Regions from separate parts of the Aurantivibrio infirmus genome, predicted to be linked through region 2. Evidence: predicted binding sites of a transcription regulator. Region 2 holds the regulator's gene; each other region holds the start of a gene.
What was found. The regulator FliA, encoded in region 2, starts transcription of late flagellar genes. The targets are predictions, from matches to a motif close to TAAAGTTATNNNNNNNNCGGCCGATANCC.
Positions count from the first base shown of each region.

Region 1: the regulator FliA is predicted to act here: its motif matches at 1,350-1,378, upstream of ACYUCY_RS13745 (DUF5610 domain-containing protein).
Region 3: the regulator FliA is predicted to act here: its motif matches at 1,506-1,534, upstream of ACYUCY_RS10040 (flagellin N-terminal helical domain-containing protein).

Region 1 covers NZ_BAAFSK010000005.1:500,084-503,370, reverse strand. Annotated here, with positions in the region: gene ACYUCY_RS13745 (DUF5610 domain-containing protein) at 1-1,303, opposite strand, end outside; gene ACYUCY_RS13740 (FHA domain-containing protein) at 1,528-2,457, opposite strand; gene ACYUCY_RS13735 (PP2C family protein-serine/threonine phosphatase) at 2,880-3,287, shown strand, end outside.
Region 2 covers NZ_BAAFSK010000003.1:552,742-556,028, forward strand. Annotated here, with positions in the region: gene ACYUCY_RS09210 (chemotaxis protein CheA) at 1-255, opposite strand, end outside; gene ACYUCY_RS09215 (protein phosphatase CheZ) at 265-1,146, opposite strand; gene cheY (chemotaxis response regulator CheY) at 1,167-1,556, opposite strand; gene ACYUCY_RS09225 (RNA polymerase sigma factor FliA) at 1,687-2,430, opposite strand; gene ACYUCY_RS09230 (MinD/ParA family ATP-binding protein) at 2,436-3,269, opposite strand.
Region 3 covers NZ_BAAFSK010000004.1:132,788-136,074, reverse strand. Annotated here, with positions in the region: gene flgL (flagellar hook-associated protein FlgL) at 1-1,020, shown strand, start outside; gene ACYUCY_RS10045 (hypothetical protein) at 1,056-1,352, shown strand; gene ACYUCY_RS10040 (flagellin N-terminal helical domain-containing protein) at 1,623-3,287, shown strand, end outside.

The sequences.
Region 1 (3,287 bases), on a different contig from region 2:
GTTGTGAAAATTTACTCGCAGGCTCTAATGCATCAAGTAAACCCTGGGCAAAGTTGCCGATAGGTTGCAGGGCATCAATGAGTTTATTTGATTCCTGGTTCCCATTTGGTGCAAATTCATCATAAGCGACACGTACACGTTCGACTTCTACTTGACGAAGGTTTAACGAGTAGCCAACGATTTCTTCCGTATCATAGCCAAGATTTTGCGCTTGCGAAAATGCTGCATCAAGGTCGCCGGAGAAGAACTCTCTCGACAACCTTTCGACTTGTCTAAACAAATCGTTGAGCGCAAGCAATTCATCTTCATCCAACTCACCACTCACCTCAAACTGAAAACCTTGTGTAAACTCGGATGTTTCGGAAAAATACTCGGCAGTATTTTCAGCGGCATAAAGATCTTTGGTGTTTGCGGTCACCGTAACTTTATCGCCGTCAGCAGTCTCAACTTCAAAACTAAAAGTATTGGATTGTGCGAACTGATAGTTTGCGTAAGAATCAATTGGAGCCGAAACCGATGATGCGGTTTGGTTTAACGAGCCGAGAATATTTTGCTCTGCTTCTGCTGCAAAACTGTCGCGTTGTTGGGCGAGGCTAGAAATTCTATTTGATCCGGACCCTGAATCTTTTTGGTTTTCACGGCTTGGATTGTTTTCTAGTGCAGCATTTGGCACATCTTGTTTCGGCGCACTCTCGACGGCGTCGGATGCGTTTGAATCGACATCGTTCCGATCTGTTTCATTCGTTGTTTTTCCGCCCAGTAAACCTTGTTTTAAATTTTCAATGCCTCTAGTCACGGTATCGTAAGTCGCATGGATATCATCTTCGACTGATTGAGATAACAAACCACTTGCACGAAGTTCATTTTTCGCCTCATTGAAACCTTTCTCAAACGCATTAAGTGCGGTCTCTGCTCGCGCAACTAACTCTTCTTCACTTGCGCCGTTTGCTACATCTCTCTTTAGTTGCGCTTCGATAAAACCTAGAATGTTGTTTGAGGCTTTTTCTGAGGTAATCGCCTCTGAATCTATTGCACCCTGCTCAAAGCTAGGCACTTTCTCAGATGCCGTAGTTCGCTGGTAAGATTTTGACAAAACACTTTCAAAAACTCTAAAACCATCAAAACTGCGAGTTTCTTGACGGTAGCTTTCGGTATAACTTTCTACCACCCTCTCGCCATTGGTAACTTCTGATGAGCTAAATGATTGTTTTTGCTCCACATCATTTTCAGCTGAGCGTAAAAGACTTTCGGTCGCTTGAAAGTCATTTGAAAAATGATGATTAGAGATAGGTGAAAAATGCATGGCGTCAATCCTTAATAGATTCCAGTAATTTTGGTTTCCAATTACCAGTTATCGGCGCAAACTGAAATTCATTAAGACTAAAATCTTATTTCAGGACTTGGTTCACACATACGCGAGGAATAGAAGGCAACACAGGCAATGATTAGCGGTAGAAAAACACTAATAATGCCAGGTTACTAGGAGGGAGTTGGGCTAAAGAGTATTACCAAACTGACTGAAAATTTTTATGGCAACAAGCCCATTGAATAGGCCACAGCGATACAAGCTACAACTAAACCCAATACAATAAACCAAGCTAAAGATTTGCCTTTTCTCGGCTTATCAGCAGTTGCGTCATATTGCGGACGGTTTTGATTTTCTGAATTGGTATTATTTGTCGCTTTAGAAGTCGGTATATTTTTTTGCACCTGAACTTTATTCGCGGAAGACTCTTTGTTCACTGGAGACGCACCCGCGGATCGCGGCGCTGATTTAGCCGAAGCTTGTTTCGGCATCGCAGCAACGGGGCGAATCGTGGTTTTATCCAAATCTTCACTTGGACCAATGACACCAAAACTTAAGGTATCAAACTTTAATTCATCGCCACGTTTAACACGCGCTTCGGTTACCGGGCTGCCATTAATAAAGGTTCCATTTGCAGAACCAAGATCTTTTACATAAAGCAAACCATTTTTTACGGTGAGCTCAGCATGTCTTCTGGATAAATGCGCAGCCGCTAAAGTAATATCGCACTCGTTCGAGCGACCGACAATAGTTTTAGGACTAATTGTGAAAACACGATTGGCGAGTGCCGCGTGATTTGATTTTAGCGCCCATCCGGTGGCACTACTTACCTTCGGTGCCGCTTTTGCTTCTTCTCTCTGTTCTAATTTTGGATCAACCACTTCTATTTCAATATTGCCGATGGTGACGACATCATTAATATTTAAAGGAGAACTATTTTCAACTTCCTTACCATTAACGGATAACGGTTTACTCTCGACAAGATTTACTAGCGTGAGATTCTCATGCTTGACTAACACTTCTGCATGATTTGCTTCGACACTTGAATCGGCAACAACAAAACCATTTGTTGGCGCTGTTCCAATACTAACTTTTGGCTCCACTAGCCACACCGCGCTGTGTTTATTATTTTTGAGTCGGAGTTTTAACATTGACAATGCCTCGTAGCAGAAGAAACCCTTTGAACAACGATTCTACAAACCTTATCGATCACTAATATTGTTAGTCGTTTGTGCTCTCGTTATTCCGCCCTTTTAAAGAAACGGTTTATTATTATCAAAGCGACGTTACGCACTTTGTATTTCGCATCTAAACAGCAGTCTTATGCGTTTATGTAATGTAGCAAAAGCCACTGGTTTTTCAATAGCTTAGGCTTAAAAATTGTTTCACCTTAGTAGATATATCGGTAAGATGAGACATTTTACCCATTGGCGGCAGGGCAAATAATAGCGACTATAATGTGAGTCTTACGCGAATCATTCGCTCTTAGCGCTAGGGACATACCCTTTAATTAGCTATCGGCAACTCGCTAGTGTCATTCAACTAATAACGATAATTTTGGTAGCTTGTATAGATGTCATCACCCATTCATAGCGCGGCCACAGATAAAGGCCTAATCCGAGACAATAATGAGGACTGTTATCTCAGCCTACCGGACAAAGGTGTGTGGCTTATCGCCGATGGTATGGGTGGCCATGAAGCTGGCGAGGTCGCAAGCTCTATCGTTGTCGACACGATCAAGCAAAACACCGAAGAAGGTAAGGCACTCGCTGAATCTATTCACGAAGCCCACCAATCTATTCTCTCTGCTGCCGACGATGGCATTGGTGCAAAGGGAATGGGCTCTACCGTCGTTGCCTTGCAAAGTAACGCAAGTGATTACGAGATTGCATGGGTCGGAGATAGCCGTGCTTATCTATGGACAAGTGACGACAAAGGCGGTGTTCTTGAACAACTTTCAACCGATCACTCCTACGTTCAA
Region 2 (3,287 bases):
AGTGACTTTACGCTTGCCCGTTCGGAGAACATCAAACAAGTTTTCGGTAACATGACAAATTTCAACCATGGTATCGAATTGTAAAAACCCGGCTCCGCCTTTAACAGTATGAAATCCGCGAAAAATAGCGTTGAGTAACTCAACGTCATCTGGTCGTTGCTCTAAGTCAACTAATTGTTCCGACAATAACTCAAGAATTTCGCCAACTTCTAGCAAAAAATCCTGGAGTATCTCTTCGTCGTCAGAAAAGCTCATGATTATCCTTTAAAAACCTAAGCTCGACAAAAGCTCGTCTACTTCATCCTGCCCCGAGACCACATCAGAATGTTTTCCGGGATGAATTTGCGGACCAAAACCTTCATTTAAATTACCGCGAATTTTCGATTTACTACCTTCAATATTTAATGAGTCCTCACCTTTTTTGGCATTTACCTCATTAGAACATTGTCCAGAATCTACCAAAAGTTGCCCTTTATTTTCCTCATTCGGATGAAGACCAGCGACTAACTCCACATGACTCGCCATAGTCACCAAATTCACTAGGTTATCCTCAAGCTCTTTTACCAAAGCAATCACACGCTTCAGCACCTGTCCTGATAAGTCTTGAAAGCCCTGTTCCATAACGATATTTTGCATATTGGTATTTAATTGCTTTGAGCCCGCACAGAGATCTTGTAAAAAACCATCGACTCTGCCAAACAATTCGACGAAATCTTTTTTGTTCATCTCGCGCCTGCGAATTCGCGACCATTCGGACAGCAAAACTTCGGCCTCTTCACCCAGCGTGGCCGCAATTGGTGCAGACTCTTCAACCATATCCATGGTTCGATTCGCTGCCTTTTCCGTCATATCCATCACGTAACTAAGTCGATCAGATGCATCCTTAATTTCTGAAGGTTTATTTTGTGGGAATTCAATTTTTAAATTCCCATCGACATTGAAATCAACAATCGCGCTATGCAATCCTCGCGTTAATTGCCCAACGGCGATATAAACATGTTCATCTCGCCCCTGAATCAGCTTGTTGATGGTCATTGCCGCTTCGTGATGTAAATCATTTTGCAGCAATTCGATAATATGTTCTGAGCAATCTTTCAGCGCGTTTGCTAAACCCAAGTCACCCATATTTTTTACACGTATACCCATTTTTATAATCCGAAACAGCTTTAGGTCGCTTCAATTCTTTCGAAAATTTTGTCAATTTTTTCCTTTAGGGTTTGTGCGGTGAAAGGTTTAACAACATAGCCGTTAACACCCGCTTGCGCTGCTTCAACTATTTGATCTCGCTTCGCTTCCGCCGTTACCATCAAGGTTGGTAACGATGCCAGCGAACTATCTGAACGGATTTTTTTCAGTAAATCGATGCCCGACATGCCAGGCATATTCCAATCGGTGACTAGAAAATCATAATCTCCGTCTTTCAGAAGCGGCAAGGCGGAAGTACCATCATCTGCCTCATGGGTATTATTAAAACCCAAGTCACGTAGCAAATTTTTAATTATCCTCCGCATTGTCGAAAAATCATCGACAATTAGGATTTTCATGTTCTTGTCCAAAACTTCCTCCATCTTGCCTGACATGGGTGAATGTGTAACATGTTCAAGCAGATCAAACCTATTATCAAAAATTACTACCGTGTTTTTTTACCATTCGCTATTTACCGAAGCCAAGTAAATTTCGCATACCTTAAATCGTTACTTGCCAATCAATCAGTCGGGCACGCAAACGACTTGCCGCTTGACTATGGATTTGGCTAACGCGAGATTCACTAACGCCTATCACCTCGCCTATCTCTTTTAAATTGAGTTCCTCATCATAATAAAGCGCCAGAACGAGTCTCTCTCGCTCGGGTAATTGAGAGATTGCTTGCGCCAGTGACTCTTTCAAGGATTGTTTCTGCACACCTTCAAAGGGACTAATTAAAGGCTCACTTAAATGGTTATAGTCCACTTCTCCATTTTCTTCATTGTATGTTTCTTCAAAACTATACAATTTGCTGGAGGCGCTATCTTGCAACATCGCGTAGTAGTCTTCTAAAGACAGCTCTAATTCTTCCGCAATTTGCTGATCACTGGCATCGCGGCCAGTACGAGCCTCAATGCGACTGATAGCCTCAGACATTTTTCGACCATTTCGATGTACCGATCGAGGCACCCAATCCCCGCGACGCATTTCATCAACAATCGCCCCGCGTATGCGTATTCCAGCATAGGTTTCAAAACTCGCGCCTTTACTCGCATCATATTTTTTTGCTGCTTCCAGTAGACCAATCATCCCCGCCTGAATCAGATCATCAACTTGAACACACGGCGGCATCCTCATCATCATATGGTGGGAAATACGTTTCACTAGGGATGCATATTCTTCTACATTGATCTCGCTTTGTTGAACAGCGGATTTATTGTAGATGTCTACGCTGTCGGCACCCATCATCATCAAAAGCTCGCACTCGCAGCAGGTTGCTGTAATAAATTTTCAACAAAGAACTCTAGATGACCACTCGGAGATTGTGGGACTGGCCATTCAATAACTTTTTGTGCGATCGATCGAATCGATTGCGAAGCTCGGCAACGGGGAGAAAACTCCAATAAAGGTTTTTGTTTTTGAACCGCTAGGCGAACATTCTCATCAAAGGGAATATGTCCTACATAATCCAAGCTGACATCAAGATAGGATTCACACACTTGATTTAACTTGCGAAACAACTGACTACCTTCTTGCGCGCTGCGAGTCATATTCGCTACCACGCGAATTCTAAACATACCTTGCTCTTTATTGAGTAATTTAATTAAGGCATAAGCGTCTGTTATCGAAGAAGGCTCATCACATACGACAACGATTACTTCGTGACTTGCTCTGACAAAATTAATAACGGAATCGGAAATTCCAGCGGCGGTATCAACGATCATAATATCCAGTTGATCGCTTAGCTCAGTAAAGCCGTTGATTAAAGCGGCCTGCTCATGCGCGTTCAATCCCGCCATTCGTGCTACGCCGGATGACGCTGGTACGATACGAATACCACCAGGGCCGTTAACCATAACTTCACGCATTGTGGCTTCGCCAGAGATAACGTCAGCCAAAGTTTTTTTAGGCTTTAAGCCCAAAAGAATATCGACATTGGCTAAACCAAGGTCAGCATCAAATAGCAACACTCGGCGTTGTTGCTCGGCTAATGCCATGCTCAAATTAACGGACAAATTTGTTTTGCCGACGCCGCCTTTGCCACCCGTTACTGCGATGACCTGTATTGGTCGAGAGTGGTTCACTGATAACTCCTCTGCTTA
Region 3 (3,287 bases), on a different contig from region 2:
AGCACTAGTTCATCAAACCAATCCAACCCTCCGGTACTCGTTTCCGTTGGTCAGGTCGTTGATCAAGCGACTTATGATCAGTTTTATCCAGAAGATATGGAAGTCACTTTTAATGCAGTCGCTAATGTCGTGCCTGCTGCGACCAATTACACCATTACTGAACGTTCCACCGGGCGAGTCATTGTGCAAAATCAGTTATATCAAAGTGGCGAGGATATCGTAGCCAATGGTGTGAGTTTTACAATCTCCGGTATTCCATTTTCGGGAACTGCTGCTACTGCCGCGACGCTGCAATTTGGGGTCGATGCGGCACAGAATTTTGCGGGTGATGAGACAGGAGAGAGTCTTACATTGCGAGTTGGTGGGATAACAGAAACCTTGGTCATCGGTAGTAATGTCACCAATGATGCAGACATTGTTACCGAATTAACTACCGGTGCGAATGCTGCTCGATTGGCGAATCTCGGTGTTACGGTGAACAACCTGGTTTCACCACCGAGGTTTGAATCGGCGAATGGTCTCAATATTGAAATTGATCCCGGTAATAATAGTGGCGCTAATATTTTAGCCGCAGTAGGAATTAATACCGGAACAGCGTCTGCAAACGGCGTGCTCGCAGCCCCTGGAGATAAAATATTAATTGAATCGGAAAATCAGCAAAGTTTACTAACCACTTTATCTCGTCTAAGTGAAGCCTTACACGGTGTTGAAGCGGGGTCTCCGCAAACCAGAGCACTGGTTGAAGATGTTGTGGCAAACACATTGGTAGTTTTAGACAATGCAGAAACAACAGTAAACTCAGTCCTGGGTGAGGTGGGCGCACGATTAAATACCTTGGATAGCTCCCGAGAATTACATCTGGATTCTGATTTACTAAATAAAAAGGTTTTATCTGATATCGAGGATTTAGATTTTTCGGAAGCGGCAACACGGTTATCGTTACAAACTTTTATATTGCAAGCTGCACAACAAAGTTTTGTTCGCGTCAGTGGTTTGTCGCTTTTTAATTTGCTTAGGTAAATTTAAACTGAATAACAATTATTTGGCAGCTAAAAATGACACTTAGTAATATCCTAAATTGTAGTGAAGCTTTATTGAAGCTCGCAAAAGATAAAAAATGGGATGATTTTCTTTTGAAGCTAAATGAAAGAGAATTATTAATTTCAGAATATCAAAAATTAAATACTTTAAATACAAAGAAAAATGACGACCAAAGAATAATCTTGAATCTGAAAACGTTAAACGACAAATTAATGGCGCTGACAATCGCTCATCGAGAGGATGTTCAGGGTCAATTACTTAAGTTGTTTAAAGAAACTAGTGCGAGCAAGGCCTATACTGGTAATCAATAAGTATAGTGTTAGGCGGTTGCCCTGTAATAGTATTTTATTGTCTACTATTATAGAAGCAGCGTCATTTCTATTGTGCTCCCGTCTGCTTAGAGCAAAATAGACTAGAAAAAAAATTATAACAATAAAGAGTTATTGAATTTCTCGAAAAAAATCTAAAGCTCCTTGTGATTACGTCGATACAGATACCAGATGTCCAATTCAGCCACTGGCTTGCACGGACGGATGATAGTTCACATATCGTGAATAGGATATAAATGTAGGAGAGTTCCCATGAGTTTAGTTATTAACACTAATGTATCCTCACTGAATGCCCAGCGTCAGTTGGTTAAGTCAGGTGCGGAGCTGAGTCAAGCCAGTGAACGACTAGCGTCGGGTCGAAGAATTAACTCAGCAAAAGATGATGCGGCCGGTTTGGCAATTACCAACCGATTAACATCGCAAGTACGTGGTTTGGACCAAGCGGTTCGAAACGCGAACGATGGTATTTCATTGATTCAAACGGCGGAAGGTGCCTTGGAAGAAACCACGAACATTTTGCAACGTGTTCGCGAACTTTCAATTCAGTCTGCTAACGGAATCTATACAAACACTGACCGAGCGACACTTGATGCGGAAGTACAGCAGCTTGTTGCCGAATTAGATCGTATCGCAGACGTAACCACTTTTAACGGACAAAAATTGTTAGACGGTAGCTTGAAGAATGTTGAGCTGCAGGTAGGTTCACAAGCCAATCAAACCATCGGTCTTTCAATCGATGCAATTGATGCGGATAAATTAGGTTTGGGTTCTCAAGCCGTTGATCTACTGGGTTCGGAGATTAATCTAGCAGCATCGGTTTTTTCCGCAACGGCCGGAACTGACATTAGGGACGGCGACGTTCTTATAAACGGACAATCAATCGGGACATTTGAAACCGGAACAGCGGCAGCAAATACTTTGTCTGATTTGGTTCAATCAATCACAGACAACGTTAGTGGTGTTACAGCGTCTGCGGTAACTCAATTAGAAGCATCGCAAGTCGGTAGCGGAATTATTGATAACGATGCGGGTCAGGGCTTTAATATCACGGTGACCGAATTAAACGGTGCTGTTCAAACGTATCAAGTTCGTGAAAACACCACAACGCTTTCTGAGTTAGTCGACGTTGTTAATGGTGTAACAGGAGGTGCGATCAACGCGTCCTTGAATGATGATGGCGAACTAGTGTTGGCGAATAATTCAGGTGCGACGATTGCCGTATCTACTGTCGGCGGTTTGAATTTGCAAACCAGTCTCGGCACGAATTCATTAGTTGGTGATGGTTTGTCTCAGAACGGACAGTTAATTTTAACCTCTGACAACGATGAGCCGATTACCATTGAGCGTGGCAATACAGGTACTTTAGTTGACTTGCATAATCTTGGCTTCCGTGAATCATCGGCACAAGGCGTTATTGAGGGCGCGGGTCTTGCAGCCGCACAAGCAAATACGGCTTGGGGTGTCGGTGATGTCACCATTAACGGTCAGGCAATTAGCACAACCAATACTGACAGTTTGGCAGGAAAAATTAACGCGATTAATTCCTCGACTAATGAAACTGGCGTAACAGCGAACGCGTTTTCGACAGTCGGTATTGATTTATCGGGTGTAACTGTAGCTACGGCATTTGCTGGAACAGCAAGTTCAATCCTGATCAACGGTACGACTGTTGATTTCAGTGCAGATACGACCATTCAAGCTCTTGCAGATAGAGTTAACCTCTCTACAAATACTCACGGCGTGGTTGCTTCTGTACTTGGTAATAGCCTGCAATTTGAGTCTGATCAAGGTGCGATCGTACTCGGTGCTGCGACTGTTGATTCGGCATTCGGAGCGATTGCTGCTGAGGGTTTCACAGGAGCCAGTTTTATCGAATTCGCACCTGCTGGAGCGGAAGTTACAGTAGCTGGATCACTT